DNA from 2 places in the Vibrio sp. Vb0667 genome. Region 2 is predicted to be linked to the other one. Evidence: riboswitches for the same ligand, from Rfam matches in the RefSeq annotation. Region 2 holds a riboswitch; the other holds the start of a gene.

Region 1 (10,000 bases), on a different contig from region 2:
CTGAGGTTGAAGGCCTCATTAAAAGTGGTGGCTTGGCAGATGTTGCCAAGGCACTACCGGAAGCCCTTCAAAACCTACAGCAAGACGTAAGAATTACCATCCCTGCGTACAGCAGTATTGATAAACTCGCAGACGCAGAAGTTGTATTAGAAACAGAATTAACATCATGGCCGCATACGGAGTATCGAGTTTTGCGGCTCATATTAGGTCAAAATCCTGTTTACCTGATTGATTGTCCGCCGTATTTCAATCGACCATCAATGTATGCGGAGAACAACCAAGCGTATACTGATAACGGCGAGCGCTTTGCGTTTTTTAGTGCAGCATGTCTCGATATGTTACCCAAGCTCGCCTTTCAACCTAATATCATACACGCGAACGATTGGCACACAGGTCTTGTTCCATTTTTGCTCAAGCACAGGTATGGCAATGATCCGTTTTTTGCTCATACTAAAAGCGTCATTTCAATTCACAATGCGGTCTTTAAAGGCGTATTTAGTTATGAAGACGTGCAGTGTTTGCCAGAGTTTCATTGTAGAAACGTTCCCGATGCTGCGGTGAGTGCAACGCATATTACGATGCTTAAAGCTGGTGTAATGAATGCAGATAAGATAAACGCGGTTAGCCCTACGTACGCAGAGGAACTAAAAACAGAGCTTGGCAGTCACGGCATGGCTTGGGAGTTTCAGCAACGCGCGCAGGACTTAGTCGGCATCTTGAATGGTTGTGATTACAGTGCTTGGAATCCGGAAACTGATACCTACTTGCCGGTTAATTACTGCGCCGACCAGCAAAGTATGTCGCAAGGGAAGAAAGCTTGTAAAAAAGCATTACAACAACGACTAAATTTGCCCGAAAAAAATGTAGCTATGTTCGGTATGGTTTGTCGGTTGACCCAGCAGAAAGGCGTTCATTACTTGTTGCCTGCTTTGGCCGATTTTTTAAAGCACGATGTTCAGCTAGTTGTCGTTGGGACCGGAGACCCTGTTCTTGCCGCTCAGTTACGAGAGGTTGCCGCGCAGTTTTCTAGCAAATTTGCCTTTGTAGAAGCGTATGACAATGAACTTGCGCATATCGTTGAAGCTGGTTCTGATTTCTTCTTGATGCCTTCTGAGTTTGAACCATGTGGCTTAAACCAAATCTATAGTATGGCTTATGGGACATTACCGATAGTACGCGGTGTTGGTGGCTTAAAGGACAGCGTTAGCGATTATGATGTAAACCCATCTGAAGCAACGGGGTTTGTTTTTTTCGAACCGACACCGCAGGCATTGTTGTTAACGATGCTAAGGGCACTGTTGCTCTACGCTCAAAACGAGCCTGAAGTGAATAAAGTACAGTTGCACGCGATGCAACGAGACTTTTGTTGGCAAAAGGCCGCAGAATCTTATTTGCAGCTTTACCACTCAGCGTTAGTTTGACTTAAAATTGTAACGAAAGGCACCTAATGAGGTGCCTTTATTATCTTGAGTAAGGGGAGTGTGGTAGGATGGCTTTTTACTCAATAGCACGATCTTTTTGATACTCAATATGACCCAGCCGCTACTTTTTCATAAAACCTATTTGCACCCTACTAGTAATGAGTGGGTTGTATTTGTGCACGGTGCTGGTGGTAGCTCTTCTATCTGGTTCAAGCAAATTAAAGCTTACAAGCAACACTTTAACTTATTGCTGATCGATTTAAGAGGTCATGGAAAGTCAAATCAGTTACTTAAAGAGCTCATTGCTAGCCGTTATACCTTTACGGAAGTTACCCAAGATATTTTGAAAGTATTGGACCATTTAAAGATCCAATCCGCTCATTTTGTCGGTATGTCGCTTGGTACTATTATTGTTCGAAACCTTGCTGAATTGTCATCAGAGCGCGTACGTTCGATGGTGCTCGGCGGTGCTGTCACAAGGCTTAACACTCGTTCTCAGATATTGGTGAAATTAGGTAGTTTTTGTAAGCATATCCTACCGTACATGTGGCTCTACAAACTGTTCGCTTATATTGTTATGCCTCAAAGAAGCCAACGAGAATCTCGCCACCTTTTTATTCGCGAAGCCAAGAAGCTTTGCCAAAAAGAATTTAAACGTTGGTTTATTCTTGCCGCTGATGTAAATCCGTTAATGAAATATTTTAAAGATCGAGAGTTACCCATTCCGACTCTTTACTTAATGGGCGACAGGGATTACATGTTTATTAAACCTGTCAAAGAAATGGTTGCAGCGCATAAGCTCAGCATTCTACGAGAAATCCCGAATTGTGGTCATGTATGCAATGTAGAGCGTCCAGAAGACTTCAATCAACACTCCATCGAGTTTATTAAACAGCAAGCTGTATGTGCTTAAAACTGAGTGCATCCACTGAATAGGAGAGCCGCTATAGCTCTCCTAGTTGATATCCACATTGCCAACATGCACCAAATTGCCCTTCGTTTATTTCATGACATTTTGGGCATTGCCAATCTTGATACTCATGCCTATCGGATTGTTTTCGATATGCTTTTACTATTTCTTCAGCTTTCATCTTTTGTGCAGTGTCAAAAAGCCACACATAAGGATCGGTATCATCACCAAACGGCAGTTCTCCTTTTAAGCCGAAAATACCTTCTCCGCGAACTTCACAGTAAATTTGTTCCACTTTAAGCAGCTCACATACAATGTGTGCTTCTGCTGGGTTTTTAGCGATAAATATTTTCATCAAAATACCCACTTCACCAATTACGAGTTTTGCTGACTTGGTGTCGGCCTTACTTTATTCATAACCCATTTAGTGATGATTGGAAATAGTCCCAATAGCGCAAAAGACGCTAATACTGCGGGTGAAACAATGCCCGATAGGCTTTCAATTGTTGCTAATTGAGTACCTGCATTCAGATATACGGCTGTGCCTGGCAGCATACCTATTTGGCTAGTGAGATAAAATCTACCTACAGACATCGGCGTTAAGCCCATCAGTAAGTTGATTAGAAAGAAAGGGAATACAGGGATTAGACGCAAGGAAAATAGATAAAAAGCTCCGTCTTTTTCGACACCTTGATTAATTGCGTTGAGTTTATTTCCGAATTTGTTTTGTACCCAGTCACGCAATAAGTATCGGCTGCTCAAGAAGGCCAGTGTTGCCCCCATAGTGCTAGCGAAAGAAACCAGTAGCAAGCTTGTCCAAAAACCAAATAAGGCTGCACCAAGTAAGGTGACTACTGCCGCTCCTGGGATAGAAAAAGCGGTAATTGCAATGTAGGTAAAAAAGTAAATCGCAGCCGAGAATACAAAATTCTGATCGATGTATGTAGTTAGTGCTTCTTGTTGGGCTTTTGCATTCTCTAAGGTTAAATACTGGCCAAAGTTAATACCTAAAAAGACGATAGCCGCTAGTAGGATGAGACCTAAAATCAGTTTCTTATTCATAATTTTGATTCCAATTTGGGATATATGTAATAAGACAGTAGGAAAACCGAAAAAATTTCACAAAAAAACCGCAGATTAGACTGCGGTTTTACAAGATAGTTTTTAGGCCGACTTTTATTGGAGGCCGTTCATCAACTCATCTCGGCGAGCTTGAGGTACCACACTCCAATGAGTGCCGTTGATAGCACCTTCTAGTGCCCATAGCAACTCAATGTTGACGGTTGCAGAGTGCGTATCTCTTATCGCTTTATAGGCGTTAAGCGCACCTTCCTCTTCAAGCTTCTCTACGGATTCGATGCCGGCTTTTTTTAGCATGCGCTCGGTAGCCAGTCGTAAGTTAGGCAAATCTTTCAAACGGTTAGGCTTTGTACTTGCTTGCTGTTCTTTCTCAAGCTTTGCCTTTTTCAATGATTGATTCGCTACTTCGATTAAGCGTTCGCTTGATTCCCATAAATCGCTGGAAATAGCGTAGTACTTTGTAACGACTGGGAAGCCACGTTTTTTATAAACGTAAGGCTTTAGCCCTTGTTTCTCGAAGTCAGATGAAGTTTTTTGGTCTGCTCTGATATGAAGCTGATTGTTTACCACTAGTGCAAACATTGTTTCATCAGCGAATAGTCCGAAGCCACCAAACATTGAGCGCGACTTGATATTACCAAGTGCCTCAAATAGCTTCATAGAGTCTTTGAGTATCGGTTTATCCATGTTTTGTTATCTCGGTGTAATTAATATTACGCCACCAAAAGTCAGGTCCGAGAGAGTAGCAAACATGCGTAAAAACAATGTCATTACAGAGTAAAGTCATTGCTTACACACTTGCCATCGGTAACCCCGCTACCTTCCATATCGTAATATGGTTCAGGCCGGAGGCTTTGCGTCCCACTCTTTCGAATGGTTTGCCCTGTGCGTGACACAATGAGCATACTTCTTATATTGAATTAACATCACGGTTTAGCGTTAAAAGTGTGATTTTGGTTCAATAAAAATGATAGATTGAATGCTCTATTTTGCATATGGAAAGGTGCAAATTGGCCTTTGAAAAGGAGTTCTTAATATATATTACATTTATATAAAACAGGGAGTTAACGTTAGTCAATTGTTATTAGAGCAGTGTGAAGTATTAGAGAATGCTTAATTTTCCCAAAAAAATAAGCGCCCCTGTAGAGCGCTTATTTAACACGGTTAAATACAGTGAAATTTAGTTCATTTTTTTCACAGTATTTCGAATTACAAGCTCAGGTTGCATTTCGAAAATTCGTTTTTCGTGTTCTTTATCTTTGATACGCTCAAGTAGAATTTCGAATGCATTTTTACCAACACGACGTTTAGGTTGGTGGATAGTCGTTAGCGGTGGAGAGAAGTATTCCGCAAGCTCGATGTTGTCGTAGCCGATCACTGAAATATCTTCAGGAATTTTGATCCCGTTTTGTTGCAAGCGGCTCATTAGGCCTAGAGCCATTGTGTCGTTAAAACAGAATACCGCCGTCGGGCGCTTGTCCATTGCGGTAATTTTATCTGCAACTAATACGGCCGTATCACATTCAAAGTTACCTTCAAGGATCCAGTCTTCATTTACAGCTAGGTTCGCTTCGCTCATTGCGCGACGGAAACCTGCAATGCGCTCTTGGCAAGCAAGCTTTTCAAAATGACCGCTTAGACAAGCGATATCCGTATGACCATTGTCAATCAGATGTTTGGTTGCAATGTAGCCACCTTCTTCTGAGTTATCCATGATCTTGTCTGCTTGTGAGCTCTCTGGGCCCCAATCCATGACCACTTTAGGAATGTCCGCATGACGGTCAAGCATCTCTTTTAGTTCTTCGGTTAAGTCAGAACACATCACAAGGATGCCATCAACGCGCTTTTCAGCCAGCATACGAATGTAATCGCGTTGTTTTTCGTAAATCCCGCCTGTGTTACATAAAATCAGAGTATAGCCTTGGCGGTAACAGTAGCTCTCAACGCCATCAATCACTTCTGAGAAAAATAGGTTAGTTGATTGAGTTACTAACATGCCAATCGTACGAGTTGAGTTGCATTTTAGGCTGCGTGCAACGGCACTTGGCGCGTAATTCAGCTCGTCAACGGCTTTCATTACTTTTTCTTGCGTTGCTTCTGCAACGAAACGCGTTTTATTGATAACGTGCGAAACTGTCGTAGTGGAAACGCCGGCTAAGCGAGCAACGTCTTTTATCGTGGCCATAAATGGTGTCCTGTATCGAGCTACTGAAATATGTCGTATTGGATGTACCTGATGCTCTAGTGGTTTCACACCTAGCAATCTAAAATTGGCGCTAAGTGTCTCGGCAGCGGTTGATCCAAGTGCGACAAAAGGGTGCGTAGCAGCATCGGTCGATGAATTTTATCTTTTTTCTATCTGATGAGAAATTGCCATCAACCTGTTAAGAAAACACAAAAACCGCTATATTTCAGCGGTTTACATATAAATCATATTTAATCGTTTGCGCTCACATTTTAGCCCTATGTGGACTGACTAGCAATGTTTTCAGCAAGAGATTTGTGTATTTGAAGTCACATTTTGACTGCTAAATAACCAAGCGTCTTTGCGCTAAGTTAAGGCAAACGAATATTATACCCAAGTTACTTACAATTGGTCACTTTCAGGCATACAGGAAGCCCGATAGGCAGGCTCCCTAAAAATAGGCGGCAATTATTCACCAAGAAGGTAGGCGCTGTCTAGTTTACAAAATGCAACTAATAGTTTCGCGACACTCGAGTAAAATCCAAATTCGTCGAATTTTTTACATTTGTCTGAAAACTGAGGTAACCAAGACATCAATTGTTGCTGGATAAAGTCGTTTTGTTTAACGAAGGCTTCTTCCATGTGTTTTTCTTGTTCAAGCTCGTTTGAGCGGATAATCATGTTCCCGAGAAAGTCGAGCTCAACGGCTAAGTGATCCGCAGGTTCCTTTAGGTTTTCGTCTACTTGAACGCCAAATTCAGCCATCAACTTTTCCATTTCCTCAGCTGGCTTGTCATTCAGTAAACCTGATTCACCAATGTACATGGATGCGTAAGGAAGAGCGCCGTATTTTTCTGTCTTCAAAAACAGTTCACAAAAGTCAGCTGCAAGCTCTAGTTGTGCATCTTCACGATCTTGTAACCGATTCAATGCATCAACTAGGCTATCAACAGCTGGTTTCAGCGACTCATTTTCACCTAAACCTGCGAGAAAACTGCGAATTTCAACACTGTGATAGGCTTCCAATTCTTTCTCTGTTAGTTCTTTTGCGAACAAGCTCGAAAACCACCAGTAAATTTCAGCGCGTTTTTCATTAAAAGCTTTCACTTCTTGCATTTTGGGCTCCTGAATGATGCTTCAAGTCATGCATCACAAAGTCAATTAGGGATATCCCCTAAGTGTAATCAATTAAAATGAATAGCAGTAACTATAATTGTTATGTTTTATGGTCAAAAATGACCGTTTATTAATAGCAATGGGCAAGCTTGTTTTGAATCAATAAAAACGCTAAATCTTGCGTTTTAATGTATCTATGACTAGAAATGTTACTAGTTATGAATAGAATACGTCTTGGATAATAAGAAGACAGAAAAGTGGTGTAAATGAGCTATCACGTATTAGTCGTAGAAGATGATGTTGTAACTCGTAGTAAGCTTGCGGGGTATTTCCAAAATGAGGGCTACCAAGTCAGCGAAGCAGAGAGTGGCGCAGAAATGCGTGAAGTTTTGCAAGCGGGCGATGTAGACCTGATCATGCTGGATATTAACCTGCCTGGTGAAGACGGCCTGATGCTTACTCGTGAGTTACGTAGCCAATCGGATATTGGTATCATATTAGTAACAGGACGCACGGATAGCATTGATAAAATCGTAGGCCTAGAAATGGGTGCTGACGATTATGTGACAAAACCTTTTGAACTGAGAGAGCTGTTAGTTCGCGTTAAAAACTTGCTGTGGCGTATTTCAGCAGCGCGCAGTGGCAGCTCGAAAGCGAATGAAACCAGTGAAGAGCACATTGTGCGCTTTGGGGAGTGGACATTCGACATTCAACGTCGCGCACTTAGCCGCAACGGTGAGCCAGTAAAACTAACTAAAGCAGAGTATGAACTTTTGGTGGCATTATCGTCTTACCCTAACCAGGTGTTAAGTCGTGAGCGTATTTTGAACATGATCAGCCATCGAGTGGATGCGCCGAATGACCGCACCATTGATGTTCTTATTCGACGTATGCGCGCAAAAATGGAGTTCGATCCTAAGAACCCACAAATTTTTGTAACGGTACACGGCGAGGGCTATATGTTTGCTGGTGACTAGTTTGAACATAACTCAATCGTAAAAAGAAAAAGGAGAGCTTCGGCTCTCCTTTTTTGTGGCTTCAAGATAATACTAGTTTGCTTCAACCATTGGTGTTTGGCCGACAGTATCACGCAACCTTTGCCAAATACTGCCCAAGTACTCATGCCAATAAAGCTCTGTTTGTTCTAAGTAACGCGCTTTAGGTGAGTATTTATCCCAAGGTTGACTTATCTCGCTAATAGCTAAGAAGTTGGTCGGGGCTGGGATTGGTTTAATGCCTGCTGCGTTGAACTCATACAATGCACGGCTCATGTGACTCGCAGAAGTGACTAACACAATTTCCTTTTGTTGAACGAATGCAGCCGCTTGACGCGCCTCTTCCCACGTATCTTTCGCATCTTCTAATAAAATGATATCGGATTTCGCGACTCCCAACGCAAGGGCAACGTTCGCCATCATTCGCGCGTGGCTAATTTCAGATCCGCCAGCATAGCCGGATAAGATTAATTTCGCGCCTGGATACATTCTTAAAATACGAATGCCCTCAGTTAAGCGCATTAATGCTGCACGGCTTAACTGCGAGGTGGGTGGAATTTCGTCATCGATAACATGACCATTCCCTAAAACCATCACGTAGTCGATGGTGCCAGAAACTGGCAAAAAGGCTTTATGCTCTCGCTCTAACGGCATAAGAAGCTTGGTTGAAACAGGCTGGAAGGCAACAAGAAAAATGCCAACAAAAGAGAATAGAACAACGAAGCAGCCAGTTTTACGTTTTGTAGTAAAACTAATGAGAGCAAGACCCAACAAGCCTATCAGCAGCAATGCCGGAAGGGGCATAAGCATGGCTGACACTACTTTTTTCAGCTCAAACATACATAAATAGTCCGAAAAAACATCAATTGATAATAAAAATGAGGGTATCCCTCTTTATTCCTGCTTTCCTTGTGCCAGAATAGCGGCACAATCCGTTATGATAACTCAGCAGAAGTGACAGAAGACCGCAATTTCGACGATATCGCCCACAAATTTGCAAAAAATATTTACGGCTCCGATAAAGGGGAGATCCGCCAAATCATTGTGTGGGAAGATTTTCTACAGATTCTAAGTGAATTAGATGCTGACCAGCAACCCCTAGAAGTGTTAGACGCTGGTGGTGGTTTGGCACAAATGTCGCAAAAGCTTGCTAAGCTCGGACATCGAATCGCTTTATGTGATCTATCTTCGGAAATGCTGCAGTTGGCTAAGCAGGATATTGAAAAAAACGGTTTGCTTGAGCAGTATCGCCTGATTCATTCGCCTGTCCAATCCATCGGTGAACATATGGATGGACAGGTCGATCTGGTTATGTTCCACGCTGTGATGGAGTGGCTGGTTGATCCTAAGGCCGCACTTGAAACAGTTCTTGAACAAGTAAAACCGGGAGGTATCGCATCAGTCATGTTCTACAACCACCACGGTTTAGTCTATAAAAACGTGGTTTGTGGCAACATTCCTCATATATTAGACGGCATGCCTCACCGAAAAAGATTTAAACTACAGCCGCAAAAAGGCTTAAAACCTGAAGAAGTCTACCAGTGGATAGAAAATTCAGGTTTTAATATTTGTGGCAAATCTGGTATTCGCTCATTTAGTGATTACATAGGCAATATGGAATACATGGGTGATTACGAGTTTGAAGATGTGTTGGCGCTAGAAAAACAACTTTGTCGACAAGAGCCATACCTCTCATTAGGCCGCTACATTCATGTGTGGGCTAAAAAGAACGATAAACAGGAATAACAATGAGTGAGATGACTCTCAATGCTGCAGAGCAACCAATCGATGAGCTGGTTGGCTGGGTTAAGCAGCACGATTTCTCGTTGAACCTGACCACAGAGCGATTGGCATTTTTGATAGCCATTGCCGTACTGAGTAATGAAAGGTTCGATGAAGAACTGGGTGAAGGTGAACTGCATGATGCATTTGCCATCGTCACTCGACTATTTGATGAGACCGGCGAAGCCTCCGCTTTTCGTGCGAACAATGCGATCAACGAGATGGTTAAGCAGCGTCTTATGAGCCGTTTTGTCAGTGAGATTACTGACGGAGCGAGCATTTACCGCTTGTCGCCATTAGCGATAGGAATAACCGACTACTACGTGCGTCATCGTGAGTTCTCAAAACTGCGTCTATCTATCCAGCTATCCATGGTAGCGGATGAAATGGCGAAAGCGATTGAGGCAGCACAAAAAGGTGGCACACCGGGTCACTGGAAGAAAAACGTATACGGTGTTTTAAAATATTCTGTAGGCGAAATTTTCGATCAAATTGACCTCAACCAACGTGT
Region 2 (10,000 bases):
TACTTGGTGCTTCTTGCGCCTAACTTTTTTGAAGGGCCTAAAAGAGAATAACAGCATAAATTTAAACCAAAAGTATCGGCTCCAACCTACCTAACCCACTATAATTAATGCTTATAATTTGAACACATAGCGGCTTCACCTGCGGACAGGCTCCCCCTATCAAAGACCGCCAGGCCCCGCCTACTCATAATATCCGTATAATTTGTCCGTATTTCCGACTAGTTTAGTCAGGTATACTTCGTGCCGCTAAAATTTTAAGGTCGTTGACCACCTGTATTTTTAAAGGAAACCTCATGAGTCAGTATGTAGTTTGTGCGCTGTACAAGTTTGTTGAGCTGAATAACTATCAAGAGCTACGCGAGCCATTACTTGCGTTGATGGAAAAACACCATATTCGCGGAACATTACTACTGGCAAGTGAAGGTATCAACGGTACTGTTGCATCTGATCGTGCAGGTATTGATACGCTACTGGAGTGGCTAAACAACGAACCTCGTTTGACTGGCACCGTATACAAAGAGTCGTATTCTGAGACCCAGCCATTCAATCGCACCAAAGTGAAACTGAAAAAAGAGATCGTAACATTAGGTGTTGAAGGTATAGACCCTCGCCACGTAGTGGGTACTTACGTGAAACCTCAAGAGTGGAACGATCTTATTGCTGATCCTGAAGTGTTTGTTGTCGATACACGTAATGATTACGAAATCGAGATCGGGACATTCAAAGGCGCTGTAAACCCAAATACTGAAACCTTTCGTGAATTCCCAGACTATGTAAAAGAAAACATGGACCCGGCAAAACACAAGAAAGTTGCGATGTTCTGTACCGGTGGTATCCGCTGCGAAAAATCAACGGCTTACATGAAAGAACAGGGCTTTGATGAGGTCTACCACCTAGAAGGCGGCATTCTTAAATATCTTGAAGAAGTTCCTCAAGAAGAGAGCATGTGGGAAGGCGATTGTTACGTATTTGACGGGCGTGTTGCAGTGAACCACCAGCTAGAAAAAGCAGATTACGATTTATGTAACGCTTGTCGTCTACCGATCACTGAAGAAGACAAACAGTCAGAATTGTTCGAGCAAGGCGTGAGCTGTCCAAAATGTCACGGCAAACACTCAGAAGAACAAATTGCTCGATTCCGCGAGCGTGAAAAACAAATTGTTCTTGCAGAGCAGCGAGGCGAGCAGCATGTTGGTGGTGAAAGTGCCAAGCAAAGAGAAGCTCGACGTGCCGCTAAGTACGCGCAAAAAGAAGCGCAGCGTAAACAAGACTAAGCCTAACTCTCCTTATATTTAGCGAGCTGCCGTAAGGTGGCTCGCTTTTACTGCGCACCAATACTCTTTCAATACAATTTTGTATCCCTCACCAATACCTCTAGTTGATTGTCTCTTTTACCTTCGGGTAGCCCCACCATTTCATCATAAGCACTTTGATGCACTAAGACCTGCTTATTTGCTTTGATATTCCTGCACTTCTTTTGCATCTCGATCAGGGAATGAGCCCTCAAAAAGATACCGTTGTCATCAGTGATAAATTGCGCTTCTCCATCAATCACAACAGATGCCTGATACAATGCGAGATCAAGCGAATGAATGACCAATTTGTCCACATAGAAGTATTTTTGTAACTTACTCAATGCTATTGCCATGTGTCACCTCCCTAAAAGTTACCTCTACGTTTTGTGGAATAAAACCGATCATTGGATGAGATTTCTTCGGTTTACTTGCGTACAACATCGGAAACAAAGAGGATTCCGATGCAAACAATCAATGTCGTGTGGTTAAAGCGAGATTTAAGGCTGACTGACCATCAACCACTAACTCAAGCATTATCAACAAAGCACCCAACTGTGCTTTTGTATATTGTTGAACCATTGCTATTGAACAACCCACACTATTCTGAGCGCCACTGGCGATTTGTTTGGCAATCACTGCAAGACATGGATGAGACGCTCAAAGCGTATGGGCATCGAATCACGGTGCTGTATGACGATACCTTAGCATGTTTCCAATCAATTCAAGCGCAATATCAAATCAACGCTGTTTTTTCTCACCAAGAAATAGGACTCAACTGCACCTTTGAGCGCGACAAACAAGTTGCCGCTTGGCTGTATGAGCAGAACATCGACTGGTTTGAGTTCGAACACGGTGCTGTTATCAGAGGTGCAAAAAACCGGCAAGGTTGGGACAAACATTGGGACTCTGTCATGAGAGCCTCAATAAGCCCTATTGAGCTCCAAACCGACTTATTGCATTCATTGGATGCAGAAGCTCTCGGCTGTTCGTTTTCGCCACCATCATCCTGGCTATCAAAATGCAAAGGAATGCAAACGGGAGGAAGCCGGCTCGCTTGGAAAACACTAGAGGACTTTTTCCATCGTCGAGGTCGTGATTACTATCGAAGCATTTCTAGTCCCACAGCCTCACGCACAGCCTGTACTCGACTTTCTCCATACCTCGCTTGGGGTAACATATCCTTGCGTGAAGTGTATCAATACCTTTTGAAACACTGGCAAGTCGCTGGGTTTCGTCGCAGCTTAATTGCATTGTCTTCACGGCTTCATTGGCACTGTCACTTCATCCAAAAATTCGAATCGGAATACGACATGGAGTTTTACTGCGTTAATCGGGCTTACGAACCATTGATTAAACAAAGTAGTACTTTCGATGAAGAAAAGTTAGCAGCATGGAAATCCGGGCATACTGGCGTACCTTTGATTGATGCCTGCATGCGCTGTTTGCACCACACTGGTTACATTAACTTTCGCATGCGTGCCATGCTGGTTAGCTTTCTTACTCACCACATGAACATGAATTGGCGAGTAGGTGTAACGCATTTAGCGCAACTGTTTCTCGACTTTGAGCCCGGAATTCATTACCCACAATTCCAAATGCAAGCAGGAGTAACCGGGACTAACACAATCCGTATTTATAATCCGATCAAGCAAGCCCAAGAACATGATCCTAACGGTACGTTCATCTACAAGTGGGTACCTGAGTTACAAATGGTTCCTCCCCCTCTTTTATTCGAGCCCTGGACAATGACCCAAATGGAAGCTGTCATGTATCAATTGCAGCCAGATAGCCGTTACCTTGCACCTATTATCGCACCAGACAACGCAGCTAAGGCAGCAAGAGAGCGCTTATGGACGTGGCGGAAACGAGCCGATGTGAAACAAGAAGGCAGACGAATTCTTGCGCGACATGTTAGACCCTCAAAAGAAAGTAGGACGCGATGATCATCTTTCAATGACAATGCGTACAAATGCAAACACACTCCAGGGAACCCGTTGTACCCTCAACTAGTAAGGAACACACTATGTTCAAACGTATCTTAGTTATCGCGGCTACACTGATGGCGACATTATCTTTTATGCTTCCCGTCAAGGCTCATGAGCATGGCATGATGAAAGCCGATATTGTCGACGTTGCCGCTGAAAACGGCTCTTTCAATACGCTTGTTGCTGCGGTGAAAGCAGCGGGCTTGGTTGACACTCTCAAAGGGGAAGGCCCATTTACTGTTTTTGCACCAACGGATGACGCTTTTGCAAAACTGCCAGACAGCACAGTCGACATGCTCTTAATGCCGGAAAATAAAGACAAGTTAGTATCTGTTTTGACTTATCACGTCGTGCCAGGGAAAGTGATGGCTGCCGATGTTGTTAAGCTAGACAAAGCGACTACGGTTCAGGGGCAAGATGTGATGATTAAAACCATGGGCGATAAAGTCATGGTTAACGATGCAAATGTCATTGCAACCGATGTGAAAGCTAAAAACGGTGTCATTCACGTGATTGATACTGTCATCATGCCGAAATAACACCATTCAGAGGGCGGTACACTCCGCCCTTTAGACAGAACTTCTTTCACCCTTAGCACGATTCCTCTTCACTTATCCCCAACAAACCTCCACTCATTCGCCATGGTTATAAAAAAGATAAAAACAAAATTAAAATCAATACCTTGCAAGACGATACTGCATAATATTGACGAGATTAAGATATCGTTATCTTTCAATTTGAGAACAGGATTCCATGTCAGTGACGTTTACTTTTCCACATGTAAATTCTTAAGCTAAATTTTGGCTGCTCAATCACATTTCGGCAAACCATTCGAAAGGGTGGGACGCAAAGCTTCCGGTCTGTCAGCATTTAAAAATCTAAAAGAATGCGCATGATAGCGGGGTTACCATAACGCAGTGTTACAGAAGTCCAGTTGCTGTAGCGTTGCTTTATGCTCAGCATGCGCCGGGGTGTGACATTAGTTTGTCAGCCATAACAGAGGACATGTGATGAAATCATTTCCAACCAAATCCGTACTCGCGTTAGCACTTGCAAGCATTAGTTCAGGTGCTGCGGCTCACGGTTATGTATCAGAAACCAATGGTGGTGTCGCTGCAAGTCGCTCGGCACTATGTAAGTATCCAACGCCAGATACTAACGAAAAAAATAATAACTGCGGTGCGATTCAATATGAACCGCAAAGCGTTGAAGGCCCTGATGGCTTTCCCGAAACAGGGCCTCGCGATGGTAAAATAGCGAGTGCCGAAACCGCTTTAGCAGCTGCCCTTGATGAGCAAACTGCCGACCGTTGGGTAAAACGTCCTATTCAAGCAGGCACACAAACTTTTGAATGGACATTTACCGCTAACCACGTGACGCGCGACTGGAAATATTACATCACCAAGCCTGATTGGAACCCAAACGCTTCACTATCACGAGACTCTTTTGATCTAACTCCTTTCTGTGTCGTCGACGGCAATATGGTTCAACCCCCGAAACAGGTAAGCCATCAATGTAATGTGCCTACTCGCGAGGGATACCATGTCATCCTGGCAGTATGGGATGTTGGCGACACTGCAGCCTCATTTTATAACGTGATCGATGTGAAATTTGATGGTGACAGTCCCGTTATTCCAGATTGGAAGCAAGGCGGTCAAATTATTCCTACAATGGATTTAAATATTGGGGATTCGGTTTATACGCGCGTATTTGATCAAGCAGGTGAAAACATAGCGTATAGAACTGAACTAGAAATTACCGATGCAGCAATGGGCCAAGCGAAAAACTGGTCTTACGCACTCGCGACTAAGCTAAACCAAGAACAAGCAAAACTGAAAGCCGGGCAGTATGCAGAGGATAAATTCACTCCTGTTTATGGTACTAATCCGGTGTATCTGCAAGCAAATAGCGGCCTTAAGCGAGTAGAGATCGGCTATAACATTGAAACTCCTGTTCCAGAATACTCACTCACAGTAGATGGCTTAGCAGACGAATATATCATTGAGTCAACACCGACAACGTTGGATCTGACACTAACTGCTGAAGGCGATTTAAATGCAGAACTCACCGTTTACAACCACCATCGCGAACCACTTGCAAGTTGGGCAAACGAAATGAAAGACGGCTCGGTAGAGGCGATATCGCTCACTTTAAGTAAATCGGAGCCGGGTCACCATATGCTCGTAACACGTATTAAGGATAAAGATGGCAACTTGGTGGATCAGCAAACACTCGACTTTCACTTAAAAGAAGAGTCAGTTACTCCACCACCATCTGATGAGTACGATTTTGTCTTCCCTGAAGGACTATCTAACTACACGGCGGGCACAAAAGTGCTTGCCAGCGACGGGGGCATTTATCAATGTAAACCTTTCCCATACTCTGGTTACTGTATGCAGTGGAAAGAAAGCGCAAACCATTACGAGCCTGGAATAGGTTCACACTGGGAGATGGCTTGGGATAAAGTCAACTAAATCACCCTTTGAACGTTATGCAAAAGAGTCTCACTATGAGGCTCTTTTATAATCAAACGCAAAAATGACAATTTTCCCGGTCTAAACCATGAACACCAGATAAACTAGTGAGATGCGCTCGCCCCTCAATCAGTCCCATTTCATACCCTTCTAGTAAAACGGATTGTCGCATTGATAAGCGCTGAACATGAAAATTATCTGGTGGGGCAATTACCCTAACATGTGTTCCTGGTGGAGGGTTACGAATAAACTCTAATGATTGATTATAGTTATCTGCACGTCTTAACATCGCATCCGCCATTTTGGGGTGCTCCGCAAACAGTTTCTTCATCAGCCATGTGGTCTTAACTGGCTTTTTGGCATAATTCAGCGGGTGAGAGAGTACTACGGTTATGTCGCGAGCCCCTCGACGATAAGCTTCACGCACTGGGATAGAATCAGCGACCCCACCATCGGTATAACAACCACCAGAAAAACAAGGGGTATGCTTGTAGGCAATCGGTAATGCTGTTGTCGCTTCAATCGCATGGTGAAAATTATCACGTGTCACGCGATAGTAATCTGCCTGCCCTGTATCTACATTTGTTGTCGCTGCGAGAAAAGGAACGCCATTAAACAGTTTATTTTCATCGACGGGATACAAGCGATTAGATTCTTCAAACAACCACTTCACATCGATGAGGTCCCCACCTTTAACGAAGCGAGTCGGGTCAAAAAAGCGTTTGCTTGTGGCCAGCTTAGTAATGACGTTAATACTGCGATGCGGGTAGTCGGTCAAATACCCAATCAAATTTGATGCACCAGCAGATACACCGATTGCAAAATCAAACGGTTTATAACTCTGCTCTAAAAACGCATCTAACACTCCGCTTGCGAAGACGCCTCGCATCGCGCCACCTTCTACTACAATTGCTTTTGTTGCCATATTTCCCCCATTCTCCTTGCCAAAAGAGTAATGAAATTCGTGCAATCACAACAATTGAATATTCTTATTATTGAAATAGGTGAAGTCTATTTATTTCTCTCTTAGAAAATGAAAACTAAAGTTCAAAAAATCCGTACCCGTTAGAAATGTAATTGCGGGCTTAACCAAGGTGGCAAGGTCTAAGAGAAATCTAGGAGAAAACCGTTTTATAGGCTTCGCCCGCGCCATCAATAAACATTTGAGTACCAATAACCGCTAGAATTAAGCCCATCATTTTAGTCACAACATTTAGAGCACTTGGTCCAACCGCTTTGACCAATTTGTCTCCAAACAAAAACAGTACATAGGTGATCACACAAAGGACAGCGAAAGAAACGATAGTAATAATGGTTTGATCGAAACCACCCGCTGTCGCAAAGTTCATCGCGGTAGCAATCGTTCCGGGCCCAGCTAATATTGGCATCGCCAATGGAGACACTGCAATACTCAATGCCGCCCGTTGCTGAGCTGGTGAATACGCCTTCTCTTTGGTTTTCTGATGCGTCGAATCACCTTGAAGCATGTTAAAACCTATCAAAAACACCAAAATACCGCCTGTTATTCGCAATGCATAAAGCGTGATACCAAACAAATCAAAAATTAACTTACCGGCAATAGAAAATATCGCGATGATAATAAATGCAATAAAGACTGAGCGGAGCGCAATGGAACGGATGGTTTCTTTATCTTCATCAGCAGTTAAACTCAAAAAGATGGGAATATTGGCGATAGGGTTCATGATGGCAAAGAAGCCCATAAACACCGTAACTGTATGAACAATGAGTTCTTTCATATTTTCCACTGCATTTAAATTATTGATTCTAAAAACAGTATATACGCTCTCAAACAGAACGAGTGGTGTATTCTCGATTCGTCTTCACACTTATGCACCAAGCATTGTTTTTCTTTTGAGATAGTTTACCGACTCATCAAATGTCGCTAAGGTGAGTCTTCAGCCTTTAACGTAACAGGGGATGTTAAGTCACCATGAACAGCACGATTCAAACAATTCTCAATCACCGCTCAATTCGAAAATTCACCTCACAACCGATTGAGAGTGAACAATTATATGCCATTCTTCAAGCCGGCCTTGCGGCATCCTCATCAAGCATGTTGCAAGTCGTTTCAATTATCCGCGTGACCGACAAAGAAAAACGCACGCTATTAGCTCAATATGCCGGAAATCAAGGGTACGTTGAAAGCGCGGCTGAGTTTTTGGTGTTTTGTATTGATTACCAGCGCCATGCCAGTATCAACCCAGATGTTCAAGCTGACTTTACCGAGTTAACGCTAATAGGCGCTGTAGACTCGGGCATCATGGCACAAAATTGCTTGCTTGCGGCGGAGTCGATGGGACTAGGAGGTGTGTATATTGGTGGTTTACGAAACAATGCCCAAAAAGTAGACGAATTATTAGGTTTACCTAAAAATACCGCCATTTTATTTGGTATGTGTCTTGGTCATCCAGATCAAGCCCCTGAAGTAAAACCTCGCCTACCTAAGCATGTCGTGGTGCATGAAAATCAGTATCAAGACCTAAACTTGGATGATATTCAGACGTATGACCAAACTATGCAAAACTACTATGCAAACCGTTCGAGCAATCAAAAACAGAGTACTTGGTCACAAGAAGTCACCAGTAAACTGGCTGGCGAATCACGTCCGCACATCCTGCCTTACTTAAACAAAAAAGGGCTCACTAAAAGGTGATGACCACAATACGATAGGATCAAAAAAGGCCTCTGAAGAGGCCTTTAGAATCTGTCAGCAAAAGCTTGCTTAGTTACCGCCTGTCGCGCCAGTGCCTGTACCCGGTGGATCTTCAGGTTCAATTGGCTCACCGACTTCCGCATCTGGAATTTGTGGTACGTCAGGTTCGATATCTTCTAATGGAATGTCGTTATCGATAGCCTCTTGTACATCAGCAACAACTTTCTGAGTATCTTCAGCTGGAATCGTTACGTAGATAACGTCACCTGAATCATTCTCAGGATAATTTGGGTTCGCCGCGATTACATCTTCTGTGATTGCTTTTGCAGCAACAGCTACAGCTTCAGGCGAAGCTGTTGGGTTCGCTTTGATGATATCTGATACAACGTTTGCTGTTGCAACTAGCTGAGTAGCAAGTGCGCTGTTACCACCCTCACTGCCAAGTCCTGCTACTACAGATTCTGTATCACGAAGGATTTCGTCAACTGTTTTACCACTTGCATTGATATCGATACCCAAATTCTCGAATACTTTTTCAGCGATATCAGAAGAGTATACTTCACCATCTTTTAAAGAGTTAGCAACCAAAGTCGTAAATGGAGAGCCTGTTACCAATGAATCCGCCTGGGCTAGGCCTTGAGGGATTTTGTAGTCAGATGTAATAGGTTTGCCATTTGACGCGTCTTTACTATCTTCTGTGTGCGTTAATACGAAAGCACAATCACCTGGCGCATTTACAACGTTGATATTTTCAAAACGCGCTTTACCAACCATACCTTCATAGTTTGTTGTATTTTCAATCGCGTCGTATGTCTCACCACCACATACTGCTTGAACTTTCATGCCGATAACAGCTGGGTCATAAGCCTGAACTGAGTATCTTTTTACCTCAGGGTCGCTGTCACTACCACAACCTGCTAGTAGGACTGCTGCCACACTTGCCGTTAAAAGTTTGATTTTCAAAATTAGCTCCAATATTTGTTGTTATATCCGACCGCAACAGGAAGCATAACGGCAGTTGCATATAGTGTAAATAGGATGCATACAACTTTGGCATGAGTTTTTTCACATTCTTGCCTGTTTGCTTGTGCAAAATCATGCATTCATCTCAATAACGTTAAATAGACACAATTTTGTCATGTATTCGTCAGTATTTTTTCAAGTAACTTGTTGCCTTTATTGCAACCAGATGGATAATAGTTGACTATTTTTTGTGGGTCGGATTTTCACACCTTCATTAATGAAACTAAGAGCTCTAAGTCGCTAGCAGCCATTTGGAGTGTTTATTACACAAATAATTCTGAATGGACTCGCTTTCTAAAGGCTTAAAACTGCAGTAAATCATCAATATTGATGAAATGCAGTTCAATTAGAATGAATCAATTTCAGTCGGCAAACTTTCTTTCGGTAGTTATAAACCAATGAACACATTTAATAAATTTTTGGGGATATCAGTACTTCCTATCCTTCTTACAGGGTGTACTTTGCCTGGTAGCCACCTTTCGGTCAGTGACAAAACAGTCATGAGCACTGAATCGAGTGATATAGAGTCTCAGGTTACCGTTTATCCCT

What was found. Region 2 has a riboswitch for cyclic di-GMP ahead of gbpA (N-acetylglucosamine-binding protein GbpA). Riboswitches for the same ligand answer to the same signal wherever they lie in the genome.
Region 1: it holds a riboswitch for cyclic di-GMP, as region 2 does, so the genes downstream of both, R8269_RS08445 (TfoX/Sxy family DNA transformation protein) here and gbpA (N-acetylglucosamine-binding protein GbpA) in region 2, are expected to answer to the same signal.

The regions. Positions count from the first base shown of each region.
Region 1 covers NZ_JAWPOL010000005.1:81,850-91,849, reverse strand. The annotation lists gene glgA (glycogen synthase GlgA) at 1-1,421, shown strand, start outside; gene R8269_RS08460 (alpha/beta fold hydrolase) at 1,531-2,334, shown strand; gene R8269_RS08455 (DUF2007 domain-containing protein) at 2,366-2,686, opposite strand; gene R8269_RS08450 (TVP38/TMEM64 family protein) at 2,707-3,393, opposite strand; gene R8269_RS08445 (TfoX/Sxy family DNA transformation protein) at 3,508-4,098, opposite strand; cyclic di-GMP riboswitch class I at 4,215-4,304, opposite strand; gene purR (HTH-type transcriptional repressor PurR) at 4,592-5,596, opposite strand; gene torD (molecular chaperone TorD) at 6,065-6,712, opposite strand; gene torR (two-component system response regulator TorR) at 6,979-7,689, shown strand; gene elyC (envelope biogenesis factor ElyC) at 7,762-8,547, opposite strand; gene cmoM (tRNA uridine 5-oxyacetic acid(34) methyltransferase CmoM) at 8,662-9,453, shown strand; gene mukF (chromosome partition protein MukF) at 9,456-10,000, shown strand, end outside.
Region 2 covers NZ_JAWPOL010000004.1:159,744-169,743, reverse strand. The annotation lists gene R8269_RS07425 (rhodanese-related sulfurtransferase) at 294-1,274, shown strand; gene R8269_RS07420 (DUF6482 family protein) at 1,343-1,648, opposite strand; gene R8269_RS07415 (cryptochrome/deoxyribodipyrimidine photo-lyase family protein) at 1,757-3,238, shown strand; gene R8269_RS07410 (fasciclin domain-containing protein) at 3,319-3,819, shown strand; cyclic di-GMP riboswitch class I at 4,092-4,192, shown strand; gene gbpA (N-acetylglucosamine-binding protein GbpA) at 4,291-5,754, shown strand; gene R8269_RS07400 (patatin family protein) at 5,807-6,679, opposite strand; gene R8269_RS07395 (MarC family protein) at 6,870-7,511, opposite strand; gene nfsA (oxygen-insensitive NADPH nitroreductase) at 7,706-8,428, shown strand; gene R8269_RS07385 (hypothetical protein) at 8,498-9,391, opposite strand; gene R8269_RS07380 (polysaccharide export protein) at 9,850-10,000, shown strand, end outside.